DNA from 3 places in the Bradyrhizobium sp. BWC-3-1 genome. Region 3 is predicted to be linked to each of the others. Evidence: predicted binding sites of a transcription regulator. Region 3 holds the regulator's gene; each other region holds the start of a gene.
What was found. The regulator LexA, encoded in region 3, represses DNA repair genes until DNA is damaged. The targets are predictions, from matches to a motif close to TGTTCNNNNTGTGTTCNG.
Positions count from the first base shown of each region.

Region 1: the regulator LexA is predicted to act here: its motif matches at 4,121-4,138, upstream of recA (recombinase RecA).
Region 2: the regulator LexA is predicted to act here: its motif matches at 5,060-5,077, upstream of uvrA (excinuclease ABC subunit UvrA).

Region 1 is NZ_CP136625.1:3,269,347-3,277,339, reverse strand. It holds gene gcvP (aminomethyl-transferring glycine dehydrogenase) at 1-840, shown strand, start outside; gene RX329_RS15655 (hypothetical protein) at 974-1,966, opposite strand; gene RX329_RS15650 (hypothetical protein) at 1,976-2,851, opposite strand; gene recA (recombinase RecA) at 2,958-4,046, opposite strand; gene RX329_RS15640 (hypothetical protein) at 4,305-4,472, shown strand; gene RX329_RS15635 (DUF2798 domain-containing protein) at 5,109-5,378, opposite strand; gene RX329_RS15630 (hypothetical protein) at 5,677-5,865, shown strand; gene RX329_RS15625 (DUF6894 family protein) at 6,089-6,322, shown strand; gene RX329_RS15620 (hypothetical protein) at 6,332-6,586, opposite strand; gene RX329_RS15615 (hypothetical protein) at 6,692-7,003, opposite strand; gene RX329_RS15610 (PaaI family thioesterase) at 7,364-7,828, shown strand; gene RX329_RS15605 (HdeA/HdeB family chaperone) at 7,947-7,993, opposite strand, start outside.
Region 2 is NZ_CP136625.1:4,529,836-4,537,828, reverse strand. It holds gene gyrA (DNA gyrase subunit A) at 1-1,893, opposite strand, end outside; gene RX329_RS21975 (single-stranded DNA-binding protein) at 2,263-2,760, opposite strand; gene RX329_RS21970 (outer membrane protein) at 3,196-3,978, shown strand; gene RX329_RS21965 (porin family protein) at 4,202-4,891, shown strand; gene uvrA (excinuclease ABC subunit UvrA) at 5,174-7,993, shown strand, end outside.
Region 3 is NZ_CP136625.1:4,427,084-4,435,076, reverse strand. It holds gene RX329_RS21495 (S41 family peptidase) at 1-260, opposite strand, end outside; gene RX329_RS21490 (alpha-hydroxy acid oxidase) at 564-1,697, shown strand; gene RX329_RS21485 (HAD family hydrolase) at 1,712-2,338, shown strand; gene RX329_RS21480 (hypothetical protein) at 2,506-2,697, shown strand; gene glp (gephyrin-like molybdotransferase Glp) at 2,936-4,147, shown strand; gene lexA (transcriptional repressor LexA) at 4,324-5,025, shown strand; gene RX329_RS21465 (hypothetical protein) at 5,520-5,954, shown strand; partial or broken gene RX329_RS21460 (ComEC/Rec2 family competence protein) at 6,093-7,791, opposite strand.

The DNA.
Region 1 (7,993 bases), 1.2 Mb from region 3:
GCCAACCTCAACGCGCAGGTCGGCCTTAGCAGGCCCGGCGATTACGGCGCCGATGTCAGCCATCTCAACCTGCACAAGACCTTCTGCATCCCGCATGGCGGCGGCGGCCCGGGCATGGGCCCGATCGGCGTCAAGGCGCACCTCAAGCCGTTCCTGCCCGGTCATCCGGCGACGGATGGGAAAGCGCCTGTGGGGCCGGTCTCGGCCGCGCCGTTCGGCTCGGCTTCGATCCTCACCATCTCCTACATCTACATCCTGATGATGGGCGGCGAAGGCCTCAAGCGCGCCACCGAGATCGCGATCCTCAACGCCAACTACGTGGCTGCAAGGCTCGATGCGCATTTCCCGGTGCTCTACAAGAACGAGAAAGGCCGCGTCGCGCATGAGTGCATCGTCGACCCCCGCGCGCTGAAGACGACCTCAGGCGTCACCGTCGACGACATCGCCAAGCGCCTGATCGATTACGGCTTCCACGCGCCGACCATGAGCTTCCCGGTGCCGGGCACGCTGATGATCGAGCCGACCGAATCGGAATCCAGGGCGGAGCTCGATCGTTTCTGCGATGCCATGATCGCGATCCGGAAGGAAATCGCCGAGGTCGAGGCCGGCCGCTTCAAGATCGAGGCGTCGCCGCTCCGCCACGCCCCGCACACCGTGCACGACATCGCGGATGACGACTGGAAGCGCGCCTACACCCGCGCCGAGGGCTGCTTCCCCGCGGGCACCTCGCGCACCGACAAATACTGGAGCCCGGTCGGGCGCGTCGACAACGTCTATGGCGACCGCAACCTGGTGTGCTCCTGCCCGCCGGTGAGCGATTACGCGGAGGCGGCGGAGTAACCGTTTTGTAGGGTGGGTTAGCCACCGGCTGCGCGAAGCGCAGTCGCTGGCGTAACCCACCACTTCTGTCTCTGGCGAAATGGAAGAGGTGGGCTACACTTCGCTAACCCACCCTCCGGCACGGAACACGCATTTAGGGCGCAACCAACGAACGGGTCTCGGGGTCCCACCGCCAGAGTCGCTCGTTGGTCAGGTGAGTGCCGCCCCACCAGCGATCAATCCGGTTGTGCCGGCGAAAATCCTGGTCGCCTCCCAACACCGCCTTTCCGAACTCGGTCAGCGTCAATTGCGACCGCTCGTACCGATCGAACTGACTTGAATCGTCGTGCATCTCTAGCGAAAAAGGACCTTGATCCAGTCCCGACACGGCCGGCCTCTCGCACCGCGCAAGGCCGTCAAGCAGCGCTCCAACTTCCCAATAACCATACACATCCAGCCCGTTGCACTTCTGATGGCCCGGAAAGACATCGAAAGGCTGCATGCCGCCTCGCGCGATGAGCTGGAGTATCCGCGCTTCCGTGGCTCCAAGGCCTGAGGCGGGACGCGGAAGTTCGTTGAGCAGAGCCCTCACGTGAGGGGCGAGTTGTGGCAAACAGCTCAAATTGGTCTTGAAGAGATCCCTCCAACTTTGCGGGGTCGGCGCGCGATAGGCCCGCCATGCACGCTTGGCCGATTTGAGTTGACGAGGTGTGATCGCAACAGCCGGCGGGTAGAGTTCGCTTCGCGGTGGGTCGACATCCCTGACACCCAAGGACAGGGAGCGCACGACAAAGTCGGGATTTGCATCGTGTTGGCGGCCCCAATGATCGAGCAGCCAGAGCAGGATCAATTGCGCATTTGGCTCCGGCCCTCGCCAAAACTCGACCGTGTCATATTCCGCGAGCAGTTCAATCAGTCCTCGATCCTTCACGCCTGATTCCTCGAGACGCCAGGACGGCGTATCGTCGAGCCAGTGAAGCCCGCGGGGCTGTGTCGTACGCGGCGCAAAGAATGCGTCCAGCTCTGCATCGGCTGGCAACGGTCCCCAGACCAGCCGGCGCTCGATGGCAATCACGAGGTCGGCAAGGCCCGCCTGTTGAATAGCGCCGGCGATGGACGAGTCGGTCGTGACAATGAGCCGCGTCATGCCGTGGCCTCAAGGCTTCGTCAAAACATTACCGTAACGCCACAGCCGATCATTGGTCAGGTGCGTGCCGCCCCACCAGCGGTCGATCGGATTGTGGCGACTGAAATCTTCCTGATGGGCCAGGACGGCCCTGCCGAACTCGGTCAACGACAACCGGCTGCGGAGATAGACCTCGTGCCGAGCTCTTAAATTTTCGCGATCGATCGTGCGCAGTTCGTCGCCCAACCCGGCCACTACGGGCTTGGGGCCGAGCGCGAGCCCCTCGAGCAACGAACCCAACTCAAATTCTCCGAACACATATGTGCGCCGTTGCGAGCGCAGGTGAAACAACCGCAGCATCAGCAATGCACTGAGATCCTGGTGAAGGAGATCGACGCACGCCTCAGGGGTCGTCGCGCGGTAGGCCGACCACGCCAACCGGGCAGTCTCGAACTCTCGAGCCGTGATACGCACGACATGAATGTGCGGCTCGGACGCAGCGAGATCCTCACCGCGTTCTGTGGTCAGCTCGGATGCCACAAGTCGAAGTTTAAGCTTTCGCACCAGCGAGGAGCAGGAGCTGAGGTGGTCCAGCAGCCAGACGAGCTGCAATTGATCCCGGGGAGCTGGGTCGAACCAAAGTTCAACCACGTCATATTGCTCGCAGAAGTTCGCAAGGGACAAGTCTTTGCGGGCCTTGATGTCCTTGGGCCACCGGATGCCCCAGTCGGACCAATGATCACCCGGCCCGAGATTCGCCGAACGCGCGGCGAAAAAGGCTGCGAGCTTCTCGGGCGAGGGCAGCGGTCCCCACTCAAAGTGAAACGAGGATGAGATGACAAGCTCCGCCAAGCCCGATCGGGCGAGCCCGCTTCCGGACGAACTGGTCAAGATCAACCGCTTCATCGCGCCCCCCCGAGCATGACCAATCCCAAACGAAACAGGCGCCGAAGACGTCGGCAACTCAACGTCCTCAGCGCCCGCTCCTCGCGAAAAACTTTACTGCTGAAGCTTACTCGTCCGCCGGCTCCTCGCCGTCGGCGTCACGCTCGGGGCTGCCGGCGAGAATCTGCTCGGCGATCAGGCCGGAGTTCTGGCGGATCGAGGTCTCGATCTTGGCGGTGATGTCGGGGTTGGCCTTCAGGAACGCTTTCGAATTCTCGCGGCCCTGGCCAAGACGCTGGCTGTCGTAGGAGAACCATGCGCCGGATTTTTCGACGATGCCGGCCTTGACGCCGAGATCGAGGATCTCGCCCATCTTGGAGACGCCCTCGCCGTACATGATGTCGAACTCGACCTGCTTGAACGGCGGCGCCAGCTTGTTCTTGACGACCTTGACGCGCGTGGTGTTGCCGACCACTTCGTCACGCTCCTTGATCGCGCCGATGCGGCGGATGTCGAGGCGGACGGAAGCATAGAATTTCAGCGCGTTGCCGCCGGTGGTGGTCTCCGGCGAGCCGTACATCACGCCGATCTTCATGCGGATCTGGTTGATGAAGATCACCATCGTATTGGACTTGTTGATGGACGCCGTCAGCTTGCGCAGCGCCTGGCTCATCAGACGCGCCTGCAGACCCGGCAGCGCATCGCCCATCTCGCCCTCGAGCTCGGCCTTCGGCACCAGCGCCGCGACCGAATCGATCACCAGCACGTCGACCGCGCCGGAGCGCACCAGCGTGTCGCAGATTTCCAGCGCCTGCTCGCCGGTGTCCGGCTGGGAGATCAGGAGCTCGTCGATATTGACGCCCAGCTTGCGCGCATAGACCGGGTCGAGCGCGTGCTCGGCGTCGATGAAGGCGCAGATGCCGCCCTTCTTCTGCCCTTCCGCCACCGTGTGCAGTGCCAGCGTGGTCTTGCCCGAGGATTCCGGCCCGTAGATCTCCACAACGCGCCCCTTCGGCAGGCCGCCGATCCCGAGCGCGATATCAAGCCCCAACGAGCCCGAAGAGACCGCCTCGACATCCATCGAACGGTCGTTCTTGCCAAGCTTCATCACCGAGCCCTTGCCGAACTGACGCTCGATCTGGGAGAGCGCGGCGGCGAGAGCTTTACTCTTGTCCATGGAGGATCCTTCGACGATACGCAGGGCAGTGGTGGACATCGGGTCGTGCTCCTTATGACGAGGATTCGCGTGAGGGACAAACGATTGGCGAGGCGGCGCGGCGATAAAAGCAATGTACCCTATTTGTTCTAGGTTCGCAATATGTTCTTTTACGATTTTGGCTGCCTGAAGCGCATCAAAGACGGATGCGCTGTGCGCCGTCAGAATTCCGCAATCGTCCGGCACCGAACCTTTCGCGGTCTGCGGCCTTCTCCTGGATAGCTCTTGGACGAGACCGCAACTCTGGGGACTTCAGTCATGACGGACAACACGCATCACGATACGATCCGGCGCACTCCGCTGCTGGAGGCGGCGCGGGAGGAGCTGAGCAAGTTCGAGCGCAAGGAAAACGAGTTCCGCAAGAAAGACCGCGAAGAGCGTGCCGCCGAACTCCGTTTGCCGCTGGACGCGATCAAGGTTCATTAGGCCGCTGGGCCCGCGCTGGCGACGGTGCCGGAGCGGCCGCCCGTTGATCTCAGGGAATCGGCACGGGAATCGGGATTCGGATGGCCGTGAAAGGCAAATCCGAGCCGATATGGTATCTAAATACTACCAGTAAGCCATTGATTGGGCGGGGAATTTGTAGGCACGCTACTGTGCATGGGGTTGTTTTCGCGTTTTTGAAAGGCGCGCACGGGCCTTTCCACCCTCGGAGCCATCTTCCGCACCCAACAGCGCCTACAGCAGAACCAGCAACCCGATGCCGATTACCAGCACGACGAAGCCAGCCGCCGTCGCGGCGGCGAATGACCGCTCTACGTTGTCCATGATGCCACCCCGTTGCCGGCACGCCACGTTTCCCCCATGGCAGCACCGTCGCCGCGAAATCTCGCCTGCGGTTGTGTCCTGAGTTGTGCGAACGGATGTCGAAATTGGGACCGGTGCGGGGCCAGTCTGCGGCCCCCGCGCTCCGGCTTTTGCTGCCATCATTGGGCCTTGTCAGGCTGTCGTAAGCTGAACCGGCTAGGGTCGCCCGGCTATGGTGTTGCAGCCCAGCACCTCAGCCTCCAATAACCTTCTCCCCGCTTGGTTCTCCCAAGCGGGGTTTTTTCATTCCGATTTTCAAGCTGATTTTCTTGCCGGCCGGCCGGTTTGCGAACCGCCCTCCTCCTGCGTCAGCCGCAGCGAGAAGGCGCGGATCGCCGGCGCTGCGAGCAGCACGATCGGCAGCATCGCCGCCCATGCGATCAGCCACGACACCATCCAGTGCGCCAGGAAGTCCAGCGCGTTCCCTGCGGGAAAGCTGGCGATGCCCGCGGCGATCAGCGAGGTCAGTCCGGACTGGATGATTCCGAACACGAAATGAGAATAGCGGCGGGGAATGCCCGGCATGACGCGTCCATGTTGCTTAGCCGCATCGGGCCAAGCAAGGCACATGCCGCCGCGTTCCGGAAGTCGCCCTTACCCATTCTCGGAACTCTGTTCTTGGCCGGAGAACCACGGGCATGAGGTCTCGCGCCGACGCGCGCGGCCGACGTCTTTCGAATTTCGATTTCGTATGTTCCGGAGCACGTGCGTTTGCGCGATAGCCGTGAGCGATCCGGGGCTTACCGACAGGTTTGGCTTTCCCTTGGAATATTATGCCGCCCAGCATGTTCTCAGTGATGGAAGTGAATCGTGGGAGATGGCCATGAATCACAGGGGCATCGAGTTCACCGTCGCCAAGACGGCAATTCCCGGCATCTGGCAGTGGCAGTTCCGCATCGGCGAGCAGATCAAGACCGGCAGGACCGAGACCAAGATCGATCTCTTGGCGATCCGACGGGTGCAGCTGCGCATCGATCGGGAGCTGAAGGCGATCGGGCGCAAAACCGCCTGAACGGCCGGACCGAGATCGTCGGCGGCATGCGCCCCGGCGCGCCGCAGCCGCCATGACTTGAGCGCAGCATGACTTGCGGAGCGCAGCATGGCTTGCAGGGCGCAAGCCGCGCCCATGGGGCTATTCCGTAGCCGCCCGGAATTGATCTGCCGCTGGTTTGGGATTGGACTGCCCGCGATTATGGCCGAGGGGACGGAGCCATCAGGCGCGATCGGTGCGAACCATGCCGCTCTACTTCTTTCGAATCCGGAACGGCCGCTATTCCGGCTGTGCCGACCAGGCGTCGGAATTTGCCGATCGCGATTTGGCCTGGAGGGAGATGACAAGCGTCTGCGCCGACATGGCCGCCGGCATCGCCCGCAAGCTCCAGGAAAATTCCGAATGGAACATGGAGCTGCTGGACGAGGCCAAGGAGCCCGTGTTCCGGATCCGCATCACATCCGAAACCTTCGAATAGGGGCCGGCCCTAATCCGCGCTGGGCAGCCGCCGCATCGTGAATTCAATGTCGCCGCCGGGCAGCTCGCGCCAGGTCTCGACCGCGCTCATATAGCCGGCCTTGGGGTAGCGGGCGAAGAAAGCCTGCGCCCTCTCCCGTGCCGCCGCGCGCGGCAGCGTGAAGGTCTCGCGCAGATAGCCGTCGCCGGCCCTCGGGCCGGGCTTGCCGCCCATCTTGCGCCGGCGCGCCATCCGCTCGGCGAGATCCCGCGGACGATCGGCCATGTTCTGCTCTCCTCGACGCGATACACTCCCGCGCAATGTAGGAAGCAGGCCGATCAAAGAGGAGTCCCGGCCGGAGGCATCAACCGCCGCCGATCGGGCGGAAGGTCAATTGGCAGTCGTGCCGGACTTCTTCTTCGGCGCACCGGTTGCGGCCGACGCCTTTGGCGCCGCCGACGCCTTCGGCGGGTCGGAGCGCATGCCACCCCAGGGATCGTTGGACGCCTTGGAGTCTGGAATCTTCTTCAGCGTTTCCTTGTAGGCCCTGTCACGCTCGGCCTCCGCGGCCTTCTCCTCGGGGGTCTTGCCAGGCCCCTCCTGCAGCAAATTGAGATTGGGCATTTGCGCATAAGCCGGTCCCGCCAGCACGGTCGGTCCCGCCAGAACAGCCAGCACCGCGGCCATACGGAAAAGCTTCATCATTGACTCCTTGATCATCCATGGCGGCGCGGGTCGCCCGCGCCTTGTCACCCCTGCCACAACCGCAGGGGCCGCTCGGCCCGCTAGAGCCGGTCCGATCTGCACGATTTCGGCGCGTGGAGCCAGTCGTCCCAGATCGGGCCGCACTTAGTGCACCCGTTCAGCAACAGGCCGAGCCCGGCCAGACAAAACACGAGGACATACCTACGCAACATCACCCACCCATACCCACTCCATGGCATCATACCGGGCGAAGTCAGGCATTTTCAAGCCGACGGGACCCGCGGCAGACCGGCGACTTTGCCGCGCCGGTCCGCTCGAAATGCCGAACATCCGGCAATACAGGAGGGAACGACAGCAATGCCATCGCAGCCAGAAGCCGAGTTCGGCATCAGTGAGGCCCGACGCATCCTCGGCGAAGTCTTTGCGCCCTGGGTCCAGGATCTCAACCTGTCGGTCGAGCGCATCGATCACCTGCCGCCGCCGGACGTGCCGGACTGGCAGCCGGCAGCGCTCCTGCGCATGCCGTTCTCGGAGCGGCTGTGCCGCAACGGTGGTGTGGTCTGCGGCCAGGCGCTGATGGCGCTCGCCGACACCGCGATGGTGATCGCGAACCTCGCCGCCAACCGCGGCTATCGTCCGATGACGACGGTCGACCAGACCACGCATTTCATGCGCGCCGTCTCCTCGTCGGACGTACTGGCCGACGCCCGCGTGGTGCGACTCGGACGCACCATGAGCTTTGGCCGGGTCACGCTGCTCTCGGCCACCGACAACAAGCCGGTGGCGATGGTGTCGAGTGCGTTCGCGATGCTGCCGGGATGAGCATCATCCGAAAGAAGAAAGCCGCGTGGAGCGCAAAGCGCGCCGCGGCTCTCAATGGCGTCATGTCGAGACGGGAAGCGCGGTTGTGATCGCGCGTCGTGCCGACACGCGGCAGAAATTACTTGCCGAGCACTTCGTCAGCCGCGGTGACAATGCTGACGTTGG
Region 2 (7,993 bases), 100 kb from region 3:
GCGCTCGCCCTGCTCCAGCGGCAGGATGTTGATCAGCGCCTTGCCGCGCGCATTCGGCGCGGCCATCGGCAGGCGCCAGACTTTGATCTTGTAGACCTGTCCGCGCGAGGAGAAGAACAGCATCGGAGTATGCGTGGACGCCACGAACAGCCGGCTGACAAAATCCTCATCGCGGGTCTGCATGCCGGCGCGGCCCTTGCCGCCGCGGCGCTGGGCCCGGTAGGCCGACAGCGGCACGCGCTTGACGTAGCCGGCGTGCGAGACGGTGACGACCATGTCCTCGCGCTGGATCAGGTCCTCGTCCTCGACCTCACCTTCCTGCTCGATGATGACGGTGCGGCGCGGGGTTGCGAACTCGGCCTTCACTTCGGCGAGCTCGGACTTGATGATGCCCAGCACGCGGTCGCGCGAGCGCAGGATGTCGAGATAGTCGGCGATCTCGCCGGCGAGCTTGTCGAGCTCCTCGCGGATTTCGTCGCGGCCGAGTGCGGTGAGGCGTTGCAGGCGCAGATCGAGAATGGCCCTCGCCTGCTCCATCGACAGCCGGATCGTGCCGTTCTCGCTGATGCGGTGGCGCGGATCGTCGATCAGCGTCAGCATGTCCTCGACGTCCCGGGCCGGCCAGTCGCGCGACATCAGGGTGTCGCGGGCGGTGGTCGGGTCGGGCGAGGTCCGGATGACGCGGATCATCTCGTCGATATTGGCGACTGCGATGGCGAGACCGACCAAAACATGGGCGCGATCTCGGGCCTTGGCGAGCAGGAACTTGGTGCGCCGCGTGACGACCCGCTCGCGGAAGTCGACGAAGATCGCCAGCAGGTCCTTCAGGTGCATGACCCGTGGACGGCCGCTGTCGAGCGCCACCATGTTGACGCCGAAGCTCGTCTGCAGCGGCGTGAACCTGTAGAGCTGATTGAGCACCACATCCGGCACGGCGTCGCGCTTCAATTCGATGACGACGCGGTAGCCGTCGCGATCGGATTCATCGCGCAGGTCCCCGATGCCTTCGATCTTCTTTTCCTTGACCAGCTCGGCGATGCGCTCGACCATCGTCGCCTTGTTCACCTGGTAGGGAATCTCGGTGATGATGATCGCCTCGCGCTCCTTGCGGATGGTCTCGATCGCGACCTTGCCGCGCATCATGACCGAGCCGCGGCCGAGGTGATAGGCGGCGCGGATGCCCTGCCGTCCGAGGATGACGCCGCCGGTCGGGAAGTCCGGTCCCGGCACGATGTTGATGAGCTCGTCGATGGTGAGCGCGGGGTTGTCGATCAGCGCGACGCAGGCGTCGATGACCTCGCCGAGATTGTGCGGCGGGATGTTGGTCGCCATGCCGACCGCGATGCCGCCGGCGCCGTTGACGAGAAGGTTCGGGAACTTGGCTGGCAAGACCGACGGTTCGGTCTCGTTGTTGTCGTAGTTCGGCTGGAAGTCGACCGTGTCCTTGTCGATGTCGGTTAGCAGAGCCAGCGCCGCCTTCGTCAATCGGGCTTCGGTATAACGATAGGCAGCCGGGGGATCGCCGTCGACCGAGCCGAAATTGCCCTGGCCGTCGATCAGCGGCACGCGCATGGAGAAATCCTGCGCCATCCGGACCATGGCGTCGTAGATCGACTGGTCGCCATGCGGATGATATTTACCGATGACGTCACCGACCACGCGGGCGGACTTGACGTACTTCTTGTCCGGCGTGTGCCCCTGCTCGTTCATCGAGTACAGGATGCGGCGATGCACCGGCTTCAGGCCATCGCGGGCGTCAGGCAGCGCCCGCGCCACGATCACGCTCATGGCGTAGTCGAGATAGGACTTCTTCATCTCCTCGAAGATGGAGACGGGGCGAATATCCGAGGGTTGCGCCGGCTGGTCGCCGGGCTTGTCGTCGTCGTCAGCCAAGGGGAAATCCGGTGAGGTTTTATCTGGGAATCATATAGCGCATCGAGCCTCTGATAACCACCCTCGCGGCGTTCTGGGAAGCGCTTTTTCCGCCTATTTTTCCAACAACTTAAGCCCTTGCGAGCGGTGTCTCGGACAGCACTCGCATCGGCCTTGCAAAATCGCCGCTCACGCGTGGAAAACCGCGCGGTGAGCTTGCCGCGTCGGCGCGTTTGCCAAGCCGCAATCCGAGCTCACCCAAACATGAAGCGGGCCCGGAAATGCCGAGCCCGTCCTGTCGATTAGTGGGATGTTCTGACATGAGATGAGAAGCGCCGCCCATCCGGCCGGGCGTCCGCATCAGGCGCCGCGTTCTTGGAGCGGAATCGCTCAGAACGGGATATCGTCGTCCATGTCGCTGTTGCGGCCACCGCCGCCGGCGGCAACAGGGCGCCGCGGCGCGCTGCTGACCGGACCGGAGGAGCCGAAATCGCCGCCCGGCTCGTCGCCGAAGCTGCCGCCTCCGCCACCGCCGCTACGACCGTCCAGCATCGTCAAGGTCGAGTTGAACCCCTGCAGCACGACTTCGGTCGAGTACTTTTCGACACCGCTCTGGTCGGTCCATTTGCGGGTCTGGAGCGCACCCTCGACGTAAATCTTGGCGCCCTTCTTCAGATACTGTTCGGCGACCTTGCAGAGCCCTTCATTGAAGATCACGACGCGGTGCCACTCGGTCTTTTCCTTGCGCTCGCCAGTCGCCTTGTCGCGCCACGTCTCCGAGGTCGCGACGCTCAGATTGGCGATCGGCCGCCCGTCCTGGGTGCGGCGGATTTCAGGATCCTTGCCGAGATTTCCAACCAGAATGACCTTGTTGACGCTTCCCGCCATCTCCGCTCTCCGCTCCGAATGCCACTGAATTCAAGAAGGCCGGTCCGCTCCCGCGTTCCGCCGTGCCTGTTGAGGCGACCCTATACGCTCGCCGAACACTTGCGGACGACGATCAGGCCGTCACCCTTCCGGTTATCCCCACATATAGCATCGACCTCCGGTTCGTTCCAGATTTGTTCTTGGCGAAGACAGATCTGAAGGCGTGGGATCGATCGGCCACATGTGTTGCGGAAAGGCACAGGTCGATTGGAACCTTTGTAGGTTCCGTTCAGCAAGTTATGGGTACTCGCACTGCCGCGGTCTTGTTGCATTTGGGAGACGGACTCTGCCGCTCCGTAGAGCTACGGTTGCCTCGGACTTAGTTCATATGGGCCCTCGCGCCTGATCAGCCGCTTCGGGGAAATAAGAAGCGGACGAAACCTGGGGAGACTGGCAATGAATAAGCTTCTTATTTGTGCAATCGGTGCAGTGGCGATGGGCTTGTCGGCTCCCGCAAGCGCGGCGGACATGGCCGCGCGTCCCTACACCAAAGCCCCGCCGCCGGCGGTTGCCGCCATCTACGACTGGAGCGGCTTCTACATCGGCATCAACGGCGGCGGTGGCTCCAGCCACAAGTGCTGGGACTTCGTCACGCCCGCGACCGGCGTTCTCGTCGGCGAAGGCTGTCACAATGCAACAGGGGGCACCGTCGGCGGCCAGATCGGCTATCGCTGGCAGTCCGCCAATTGGGTGTTCGGTCTGGAAGGCCAGGGCAACTGGGCTGATTTCCGGGGCGACAACGTGAGCACCCTCTTCCCTGGTACCGCTTTGGTGACGGGTGATCGCAACCGTTCCCGCATCGACGCTTTCGGTCTCATCACCGGTCAGGTCGGTTACGCCTGGAACAACGTGCTGCTTTACGTGAAGGGCGGCGCCGCCGTCGTCGGTGACAAGTACGACATCTACGCTGCTGCGGGTACGCCCGGCGCGGGCGCGCTGCTGGCTTCGGCCCGGGAGACTCGCTGGGGTGGCACGGTCGGGGCCGGTCTGGAATTCGGCTTCGCCCCGAACTGGTCGCTGGGCTTTGAGTACGACCACATCTTCCTTGGCGATCGCACGATCGGCTTCACAACGCCTGCGGGTGCGGTATTCGGCAGCGACCGGATTCGCCAGGACGTAGACATGGGCCTGGTCCGCTTGAACTATCGCTGGGGCGGTCCGGCCATCGCAAGGTACTGATCGCGCTGGACATATCGCACTTCGAAGGCCGGCCTTGCGCCGGCCTTTTGCTGTGCAGTCCTCCGATATTAATCGGTCAATAACCGTTCCGATCGTTGTTGCTTTTGAGTGACACAACTTGCGGCTTCACTGGTGTAAGTACGGCATCAGTTGGGCAAGTGAGTCCGATGCCCTCCCTATCGTGGAAGGCACAATCAGAAACTGGGACTGGGATTAGTTGAAAATGAAAAAGGTTTTGTTGGCTTCGGCCTGTTTGTTCGCTCTCGCTGCCCCGGCTTCGGCCGCTGATCTCGCGGCGCGCCCCTACACCAAGGCCCCGGTGGCCATGGCTTCGGTCTACAACTGGACCGGCTTCTACCTCGGTATCGTCGGTGGCGGCGCTTGGGAAAATTCCTCGACCGACCCGAAGATGAAGGGCGGCTTCGTCGGCGGTACTGCCGGCTACAACTGGCAGACCGGCAATGTCGTGTTCGGCGTCGAGGCCGATGGTTCCTGGGCTGATGTCAGCGCGTCGGTCACCGGCCCCGTTGCCGTCCCCGGCTTCGGCCTCGTCAGCACCACCCTCAGCTCCAAAACCGATGCGATGGGAACCGTGCGCGGCCGCATCGGCTACGCCGTCAACAACGTCCTGTTCTACGGCACCGGTGGTTACGCCTGGATCGACAACAAGCTCAGCGTCAGCGCGCTCGGCGTGACCGTTTCCGACAGCAAGTGGCACTCCGGCTGGACCGTCGGTGCGGGCGTCGAAGCGTTCTTCGCTCCGCAGTGGTCGGTCAAGGGCGAGTACCTCTTTCGCAGCCTCGGCGGCGAGACCTACTTCTCGGGCGCCCTGCCCTCCGGCACGCTCGAGTTTCACACCGTGCAGGTCGGCGTGAACTATCACTTCGGGGGCCCGGTGGTCGCCAAGTACTGAGTTCAGTACTTAGCCCCAACGCCATCCGCGTTACGAAAGGCCGGCCTTGTGCCGGCCTTTTTGTTTTGTCGGGCACGTTGCCGCGCAGTTCCACCCTGCTCCTGCCAGATGCCGCCAGTGCGCCAACAATCCGTTGACGATTCGCAAGTCCCACTGGAAATCCGTCTCCGTTCTTCCTACGTTCGCTGACAACCCCATCGGCGCCGATCCCGGTTCCGGGCGAAGCGCGCCTTTTTTGTTGGCGCGATCGCGCGCCTTTGGGATTCCTTGAGGGCAACCCGGATGGATGAAGTGATCAAGGCGAAGCGCCAACAGCAGAACGTGGGATCAAACCTGCGCGCAATTACCATCCGTGGCGCGCGCGAGCACAATCTCAAGAACGTCGATGTCGAGATTCCCCGCGACAAGCTGGTGGTGTTCACGGGGCTGTCGGGCTCCGGCAAATCCTCGCTCGCGTTCGACACCATCTACGCCGAAGGCCAGCGCCGCTACGTCGAATCGCTGTCTGCCTACGCCCGCCAGTTCCTGGAGATGATGCAGAAGCCCGACGTCGACCAGATCGACGGCCTGTCGCCGGCGATCTCGATCGAGCAGAAGACGACGTCGAAGAACCCGCGCTCCACCGTCGGCACGGTGACCGAAATCTACGATTACATGCGCCTGCTGTGGGCGCGCGTCGGCGTGCCCTATTCGCCCGCCACCGGCCTGCCGATCGAGAGCCAGATCGTCTCGCAGATGGTCGATCGCGTGCTGGCGCTGCCCGAGGGCTCGCGCCTCTATCTGCTCGCGCCGGTCGTGCGCGGCCGCAAGGGCGAGTACCGCAAAGAGCTTGCCGAATGGCTCAAGAAGGGCTTTCAGCGCGTCAAGATCGACGGCGCCTTCCACGAGCTCGCCGAAGCCCCTGTTCTCGACAAGAAATTCCCGCACGACATCGACGTCGTCGTCGATCGCATCGTGGTGCGCCCCGACATCGGCCAGCGCCTCGCCGAAAGTTTCGAGACCGCGCTGAAACTTGCCGAGGGCCTCGCCGTCATCGAATTCGCGGATGCGCCGGCTGCGGCAGCATCCGCGGAAGAGAGGAAGAAGACCGCAAAGATCCACGACAAGAGCGGACCCGAGCGCATGCTGTTCTCGGAAAAGTTCGCCTGCCCGGTGTCCGGCTTCACCATCCCCGAGATCGAGCCCCGGCTGTTCTCGTTCAACAACCCCTATGGCGCCTGTCCCGCGTGCGGCGGCCTCGGCGTCGAGCAGCATGTCGACGAAGACCTCGTCATTCCCGACAAGGAGCTCGCCATTGGCAAGGGCGCGATCGCGCCCTGGGCCAAGTCTTCGTCGCCCTATTACATTCAGACGCTGACTGCGCTCGGCAAGCACTACAAGTTCACGCTGACCACCAAATGGAAGGATCTGCCCAAGAAGACGCAGAACGCGATCCTCCATGGCTCCGGCGAGGACGAGATCAAGTTCTCCTACGAGGACGGCGTCCGCTCCTACGACACCAAGAAGCCGTTCGAGGGCGTCATCACCAACATCAACCGCCGCTATCGCGAGACCGAGAGCGAGTGGGCGCGCGAGGAGCTGGCGAAGTATTTCCACGACGTACCCTGCGAGGCGTGCCACGGTTTTCGGCTCAAGCCCGAGGCGCTCTGCGTCAAGATCGGCGGCAAGCATATCGGCGACATCTCCGAGATGTCGGTGAAGGGCGCCGGCGCGTGGTTCGAGACCGTGCCGGAGGCGCTGAACACTCAGCAGAACGAGATCGCCGGCCGCATCCTCAAGGAGATCCGCGAGCGCCTTACCTTCCTGCTCGATGTCGGCCTCAACTACCTCACACTCTCCCGCTCCTCCGGCACGCTGTCCGGCGGCGAGAGCCAGCGCATCCGGCTCGCTTCGCAGATCGGCTCGGGCCTGACAGGCGTGCTCTACGTGCTCGACGAGCCCTCGATCGGCTTGCACCAGCGCGACAACGCGCGCCTGCTCGACACGCTCAAGAGACTTCGTGACCTCGGCAACACCGTGATCGTGGTCGAGCACGACGAGGACGCGATCCTGCTCGCCGACCACGTGCTCGACATCGGCCCCGGCGCCGGCATGCATGGCGGCAACATCATCGCCGAAGGCACGCCCGCCGAGATCATGCGCAACCCCAACTCGCTGACGGGCAAATATCTCACCGGCGAGCTCGAGGTCGAGGTGCCCGAGCGGCGCCCGCCGAACCATCGCCGCACCATCAAGGTGGTCAACGCGCGCGGCAATAACCTCAAGAACGTTACGGCCGAAATTCCGCTCGGCCTGTTCACCTGCGTCACCGGCGTCTCCGGCGGCGGCAAGTCGACGCTGCTGATCGACACGCTCTACAAGGCGATCGCCCGCAAGCTGAACAATGCCAGCGAAGGCGCCGCGCCGCACGACCGCATCGAGGGCCTCGAGCACATCGACAAGATCATCGACATCGACCAGTCGCCGATCGGTCGCACGCCGCGCTCCAACCCCGCGACCTATACCGGTGCCTTCACGCCGATCCGCGAATGGTTCGCCGGCCTGCCCGAGTCGAAAGCGCGCGGCTACGAGCCCGGCCGGTTCTCCTTCAACGTCAAGGGCGGCCGCTGCGAGGCCTGCCAGGGCGACGGCGTCATCAAGATCGAGATGCACTTCTTGCCCGACGTCTACGTCACCTGCGACGTCTGCAAGGGCAAGCGCTACAACCGCGAGACGCTGGAGGTCCTATTCAAGGGCAAGAGCATCGCCGACGTGCTCGACATGACCGTCGAGGAAGCGGCCGAGTTCTTCAAGGCGGTCCCACGTGTACGCGAGACGTTCCAGACGCTGCATCGCGTCGGCCTCGACTACATCCATGTCGGCCAGCAGGCCACGACGCTCTCGGGCGGCGAAGCCCAGCGCGTCAAGCTCGCAAAAGAGCTGTCAAAGCGCGCCACCGGCCGCACGCTCTACATCCTGGACGAGCCGACCACCGGGTTGCATTTCCACGACGTCAAGAAGCTGTTGGAGGTGCTGCACGAGCTGGTCGCGCAGGGCAACACGGTCGTCGTCATCGAGCACAATCTCGAAGTGATCAAGACCGCCGACTGGGTCATCGACCTC
Region 3 (7,993 bases):
TTCATGTAGCGCGAGTGCGGATCGAGCGAGGTCACCATGCCGGTGATCGCGCCTTCGATCAGTTTGGCATTGTCAGGCTTCTCGACATAGCTCGCCTTCACCCGCTCGAACACTTCGCCGAACAGATTGAGCTTGGAATAGGCGTCATCCGCGCTCGCTGCCGCCCGTGCCGCCCAAACGCCGCCGTGCGGACTGGCTACCAAAAGGGTCAGACACGCTCCGGTGAGCGCGCCCAGTGGAAACAGCAGGGTTTTCCGCATGGATAGGCTGGCCTTTTTGCTTCGCGGTTCGGTGGGCTGGGAGCCGCCATGCAAATGGCGATCCAGCCTGCTTCTCACAATACCATTCTGGTTTCTTCAAGGCCGGGATGCCACGCCGGCGGGTACACCGAAAAAATCGGTTGGTCCGGACCTAAACTTTCGGCAACGTTGCAGGACCGGTTCGTGCGCAGCGGGGGTCGGCCGGCCGGCCCGCGCCTCGCAGCCATGCCATTTTAGGATGGTTTTGGCGCCCCGGACGGGTTAGGCGATCAGGGAAGGCTTCAAATTCTCGGGAGGATAACAATGAACGAAGCACCCCGCATCCAACCGGAAAGGAACGTCGAGCTCGGCGCCAGCACCGAGCCGTTCCAGAATCTGCATGAATTCATCCGGAAAGCCCGCGCCAACCTCAACCAGAATGCATGGGACTATATCGTCGGCGCGGCCGAGACCGAGACCACGATGCGTCGCAACCGCATGGCGCTGGACGAGATCGCCTTCCGCCCGCGCGTGCTGCGCGATGTTCGCAAGGTTACAGGTTCGGTCGAACAGTTCGGCCGCAAGATGCGCCTGCCCGTGGTCCTCGCCCCGGTCGGCGCGCTCGAGATCTTCGATCCGGATGGTGCGGCGAGCGTGGCACGCGCCTGCGGCACTTTCGGTGCGGCGCACATGCTCAGTTCGGTGTCCGAGCCCGGCCTAGAAAAGACCGCCGAAGCTGCGTCCGACGCGCTGCGGCTCTACCAGCTCTATGTGCGCGGCGATGACGCCTTCGTCGCCGACGTCGTCAGCCGGGCCGAGAAGAACGCCTACGCCGCCTTCTGCCTGACCGTCGACACCGCCCACTACAGCCGCCGCGAACGTGACATCGCCAAGCGCTACGTTCGCGAGAGCCGCTTGCGCGCCACCGGGGGCGATTACCAGAAGGGTCTGGAGTGGCGGACGGTGAAGATGATCAAGGACAAGTTCAAGATCCCGCTGATCCTCAAGGGCATCGCGACGCCGGAGGACGCGCTGATCGCGATCGATCACGGCGTCGAATGGATCTACGTCTCCAACCATGGCGGCCGTCAGCTCGATCACGGTCGCGGCGCCATGCACGTGCTGCCCGAGATCGTCGACGCCGTGAACGGCCGCGCCAAGATCATGGTCGATGGCGGTGTCTGTCGCGGCACCGACATCGTCAAGGCGATCGCGGCGGGCGCCGACCTCGTCGGCATCGGCCGGCTGCAATGCTGGGCGCTGGCGGCGGCCGGCGAAGCCGGCGTGGCGCGCATGCTGGAACTGCTCGAGGACGAAGTGCTGCGCTGCCTCGGCCTCTTGGGTGCGACCTCGTTCGCCGAGGTCAACAAATCCTGCCTGCAGCAGGCGACCGCAACCAACGCGCCGAGTGTGTTCAGCGCGTTTCCGCTGTTCGACCACGAGCCGTATCGATACTGAGTGAAAGGACGCAGGTGACATCGCTCTCTCCCGGCAGCGCGGATGCGCTCCTGTTCGATCTCGGCCGCGTCGTGCTCGATATCGATTTCTCCAAGGCGATCGCCTGCTGGGCGGGACATGCCGGCTGCAAGCCCGAAGCCATCGTCGCGCGCTATGTGCGGGACAGCGAAGCCTATCGGTTGCACGAGATGGGGAAGATCAGCGATGAGGACTATTTCGCCTCATTGCGAGCCTCGCTCGGAATCGGCATTTCGGATGCGCAGTTCCTGGAAGGCTGGAACGCGATTTTCGCCGGCGAAATGCCTGACATCGCCGAGCTGCTGCCGCGCGCAGCGAAACAGATGCCGCTCTATGCTTTCTCCAACACCAACCGGCCGCACGTGGACCATTTCTCGAGGGAATATGCCGACCTCCTCGGCCATTTCCGCGAGCTGTATTTGTCGTCCAGCATCGGCCTGCGCAAACCGGATGCGGAGGCCTTCGACCACGTCGTTGCGGCGATCGGCGTGCCCGCCGGGCGCATCGTGTTCTTCGACGATCTTGCCGAAAACATCGAGGGAGCACGCGCGCGCGGCTTGACGGCGGTGCATGTGACCTCGCCGCGTGACGTCGGGAACGCATTGAAGGCATTGGGCATTTGACGACGGTCCGTTGTCGCGAAACCCACGACGGCACGGCCCGAGGGACCAATTTTGAAAAATTGAGGAACCGGATCACTTTGTACATTTTTATACAGAGTTCCGGGAACGGAATACCGCCTTCCGGACTCTTAGAGTCCGTTGGGACTTCTACGGACGGATGCATCATCGTGCTGGGCAAAACCTACCTCACCAAGCAGGCCTCTCTTCTTCTTGAATTCGCGAGGACAACTTCAGATTCGGACCTTTCCGCCAAGCTTGTGAGCAAGGCCGCCGACCTGAAATCCCAAGCCGACCCGCTGCCCGACAAGGATCAGGGATCCAAGGCGCCCGACGTAACTCCCGGGCAGGCAGGGAGCTGATCGATTCAGGCCATGGCGCGTTCTCGCCTTGCCATGATTTTCGTCGCTTCCATGACCACTCTCCTGCCGATCTGTGACCTCCTTCGGATCATGCCGCGACGCGCTTGATCCTGCCTTCCGGAACAATGTGAAGGGGCGGGATGACTGTGCCTGCTCAGCCGCTTTTGCCTCTGCGCCTGCGCTCGGCTAGAAGACGTGCGGAACATTCGCCCGAACGTGCCGAGCAGGAGTTTTCGCCGTGGCCTTGATGCCGGTTTCTGACGCGCTTGCCGCGGTGCTGGCGGGTGCAGAGCCGCTGCCGGAAGAAATGATTTCCCTCGACGAGGCCTACCATCGCGTGCTCGCGCGTGACGTCGTGGCGCGGCGCACGCAGCCGCCGCAGGCGATGTCGGCGATGGACGGCTACGCGGTGCGCGCGGCCGATGCCGCGACGATCGATTCGGAGCTCACCGTCATCGGCGAAGTCGCAGCGGGCCGACCGTTCGAGGGGACGGTCGGAGCCGGCGAGGCCGTGCGGATCTTCACCGGCGGCGTCGTTCCCTTTGGCGCGGACGCCGTCGTGATCCAGGAGGACACGATCGCCGCCGGCAAGCGGATCACGATCAAGGAAGCCGCAATCGCCGGCCGGCACATCCGCCCCGCCGGCGTTGATTTCCGCGAGGGCGACGTGCTCCTGCGCAAGGGAAGCCGTTTGACCGAGCGAGACCTCGCGCTCGCCGCCGGGATGAATCATCCGCACCTTGCCGTTGTCAGGCGTCCGAAGGTCGCGATTCTCGCCACCGGCGACGAGCTGGTGATGCCGGGCACCACGCCCGGCCACGGCCAGATCGTCTATTCCAACGGCTACGCCCTGCACGCGCTCGCCCGCAGCGAGGGCGCCGAGACCATCGACCTCGGTATTGCCGCCGACACGCTCGAGGCCACCACCGCCGGCATCCGCCGCGCCCGCGAGAGCGGCGCCGACGTCCTGATCACGACCGGCGGCGCATCGGTCGGCGACCACGATCTGGTCCAGCAGGCACTGCGGGACGAAGGCATCGCGATGGCGTTCTGGAAGATCGCGATGCGGCCAGGCAAGCCGATGATGCACGGGCGACTCGGCGCAATGGGTGTGATCGGCCTGCCGGGCAATCCCGTATCGTCCTACGTGTGCGCTTTCCTGTTCATGGTGCCGCTGATTCGCGCCCTGTCGGGCCGTTCAGTGATTCACCATCGCCGTGAACGCGCCGTGCTCGGCCGCGACGTCGGCGCCAACGACCAGCGCGAGGACTATCTGCGCGCGCATCTTGAGGAGCGTGACGATGGCACACGCGTCGTTGTTCCCGTCAATCATCAGGACTCTTCGCTGCTTGCGAATCTCGCTGCAGCACAGGTACTTCTCGTCCGCGCACCATTCGCGCCGAAGGCCGAAGCCGGCACGGCTTGCGAAGTGTTGCGGCTCCCCGTCTGAGCGCCCCCGCAACGCGCGTTCCGCGCACTTTGCTCTGTTCACGGTAAATTAAGCAGTTGCGGAACATGTATCGAACATATAGTGTCTGTTCATGATTTGTTTCGAGCATGCAGCGGCTTATGGCCGAATTCAGCGTCTCGGAATCGGACGACATCAACCGGGGGACTTTGGTCGAGATGTTAACGCGCAAACAATACGAGCTTCTGCGGTTCATCAGTGAACGTCTGAAGGAAAGCGGCGTGCCGCCCTCCTTCGACGAGATGAAGGATGCGCTCGATCTGCGCTCGAAGTCGGGCATCCATCGCCTGATCACGGCGCTCGAGGAGCGTGGCTTCATCCGACGCCTGCCCAACCGCGCCCGTGCGATTGAAGTCATCAAGCTGCCGGAGCTCCAGGCAGCCGCTGGCAGCCGCCGCGGCTTCACGCCGAGCGTCATCGAGGGCAATCTCGGCAAGGTGCGTGCGAGCGCGAGCCTGCCCGCTGACGAGGGCGAACGTCCCGTCGCGGTGCCGGTGATGGGCCGCATCGCGGCCGGCACGCCGATCGAGGCGTTGCAGACCCGCAGCCATACTATCAGCGTACCGCCTGACATGCTCGGCTCGGGCGAGCATTACGCGCTGGAAGTGCGCGGCGACTCGATGGTCGAAGCCGGCATTCTCGACGGCGACATGGCCCTGATCCAGCGCAACGAGAGCGCCGATACCGGCGACATCGTGGTGGCGCTGATCGACGACGAGGAAGCGACGCTGAAGCGCTTCCGCCGTCGCGGCGCCTCGATCGCGCTCGAGCCCGCCAACGCGGCCTATGAGGTCCGCATCCTGCCGCCCAACCGGGTGAAGATTCAGGGCAAGCTGATCGGGCTTTACCGGAAGTACTGATACCGGGAGTCCTTTCTATCGGCAGTACTTCATATCGGAAGCACTTCATGCCGGAGGTGCTTGGCGCCTCGCGCGCTTCCGATCGGCATCGCCGGTCAGAGATTGGAGCGGATCATCGTCCGCTCCGGCTGGATAGCCTTTCTGGTTCTGCACAGACTATCCGGCCCCTCCTCCAACGCTGGCTCCTCGCCACGCCGACGAAGCAGCACCGCTTCAAGCAGCACCGCTTCGCGGCTCGGTTGTTCGAGGAAACAGCGACCAGCGGTCAAGTTCGGCCGTTGCAGCCAAGTTGGCAATGTTCGCGTACGCGCCTCCCGAATGCATCGCGGCGAGCTTTGTTCCTATTGAATTCGGGAAAGATAATGTGATCGCGGCTTGCGGAAGCCAGCCGCAGATTTGCCCACAACCAAGCACAGCGTTCGTGCTTCCACTCTGATAGAGGCCTGCGCCTCGATAAGAGACGCGGGTTGCTATCCCAGCATGAGGAGCACCCGATGTGTGACTACAGCCTACATGCCGTCGCGTCGCGCCCCGCCGAAGTCGGCGAGACGATCGTCACGACAAGCTTCCGCGGCACCTCGACGCGCGGCTTCGCCTCTGCAGCCGATCCGTCCGTCGCCGTCTGCCTGCTGCCGGGGACGGAGCTCGCCTTCGCCGACGACGTCCGCTACGACAATCGCTGGATCTGGACGCGCACCATCAATTCCCGCGTCGGCAAGTTCGGCAAGATCGATCCGCACGTTCCCGACCGCCATCATGATGCGATCGAATTCCCCGACGGCAAATACGTGCTGGTGACGCAGCTCGTCGAAGGCCAGCGCGCGACGGTGCTGCAACTGCCGGTGACTCAGTCGGTCACCGAGCGCGAGCACAAGGCGCAGATCACCGCCGACAGGCAGCCGACCGTCACGCACCTGCCGATCGGCTGACAGAGCCGCCCTCCGGCTACGAGGTCGGAGGTCAGGATTGAATCGCCATCGCCGGCCGTGGCCGGCGAGATGGTGTGGTTTGCGCCCCGCGAATCCGAACGGACGCACCGAACCACTGCGTTGCTCCGCACCATCAGATCAATCGTCGGCTTGCAGGTCGGTGTCCGCCGGCGTTGCGTCCTTGATGCGAGGCGCGGTCGACTTTGGCGCGAGGCTGCCGTCGAAATCACCCTCGCCGGCGCCGGCCGGCAACCAGGGGCGGCTCGTGCCTCTCGCCCTCACTGCCTGAACCACAAAACCGTCACCACGCTGCGTCAGCGCCAGCGCGCTCTGGCTGGCGAGCCGCTGCCGATCGACCACCATCGCCGCGCAATCGGGCGGCGCGGGACGAGTCGTCACCACCAGGGCGGCCCGACTGCAATCGTCTGCGAGAGCGTCGACGCGCAGTGCCAGCGCGACCAGCCTCCCGTCGGCCAGTGGCGTCACGCAGCCGGATTCGTCGCAGGACACGCCATCGGCAAGCGAGGCTCTGCCCGCCTCGCGCGGATCGGCGTCGGCAGCGAGCCATTCCTTGAGCAGAAAGCCGTCCTTGTTCGTCCTGATCAGGTGCAGATATCCGTCCCTGCCCCGCACCGCGACGCTCGCGCCATCCCCGGCAATCAGGATGTCGGGCTGCCGCGCCGACAGTCCCCAGAGGATCGCTGCCAGCAGCACCAGGGCGCCGGACCAGCGCAGCGGCGTGCGCAACAAGCCGAGCACAATGATTCCCAGGCTCGCCGCGATCAGCGGCGCGATCCCGAACGCCGGGATGCGGCCCACCGCGCCCGGCAAGGCCGCGACCCAGCGCGAGACCGCGACCATCCACTCGATGCCAATCCCCATCAGCCACCAGAACACGCTGTCCAGCCCGAACGGCGCAGCAAGCAGCCCCAACAGCCCCGCCGGCATCACCAGCGCAGAGACCACGGGCATCGCGCCGAGATTGGCGAGCACGCCGAACGGCGTGACACGGTGGAAATGAAAGGCGGCATAGGGCGTGGTCGCAAGTCCCGCAATCAGCGAAGCCATGAACAGCATCGCAATCTCGCGCCCACCCCACATCGCAATGCGCGCAGTCGCCGAATTGTCCGGCGAGGCAAACAAATTGGGCATGCCGATTTGCACCAGTGCGACCAAGCCGAGCGTTGCCGCAAACGACATCTGAAAACTCGGATGCACCAGCGCTTCCGGCGCGACCGCCAGCACGATCAGCGCAGCCACAGCAAGCGTGCGGAAGGTGATGGCGCGGCGATCGACCATCACCGCGATCAGCACCACCGCCGTCATGAAGAACGACCTTTGCGTGGCGACCTCCGCGCCCGACAGCAGCAGGTAGAACGCAGCGGCGACCAGCGCGGCGGCGGCCGACCATTTCTTGATGGCGAAGCCGGCTGCCAGTCCGGGGATCAGAGCGAGCAGCGCGCGCACCGCGAAGAACACGACGCCGGCAACGACGGCCATGTGATAAACCGGAGATCGAGAGCACGTGGCCGAGGCCGGAGATGAACATCGCATCGTTGACGGGCGTGGTGATCGCATCGCGCCGCCCGGTGAGCAGCGCGGTCGCGATCGCCCGATTGTCGCCGTCGAGCGTCGCCCGGATGCGGGCATCGATCGCATCGCGCAGGCCTTGCATGAAGGCCGCGTAACGCAGCCGTAAGCCGCCGGTCTCAGGCGGCGACGCCACCGTGATGGCGCCCATCGCGAAGCCGGAGGCGCCGATGCCCTGGAAGAACATGTCACGCGAAAAGTCGTAGCTGCCGGGCCGCACCGGCGCGAGTGGCGGCATCAGCCGCGCGTATACCGTCTAAGATATTGATTTCAGACGCATTATTTATCTTAAGCTGGGCTGATCCCCAATTAAACCCACAAACTGGGCCCATTGTCCCAGCTGGGACGACGTTTCGATTGCATTGCCCAAGGAGCATTGCTGTGGATCATCCCACAGGCGCGAGCATCCATCATCAACCGGTAATTAATGGATCTGGAACCATTTTACA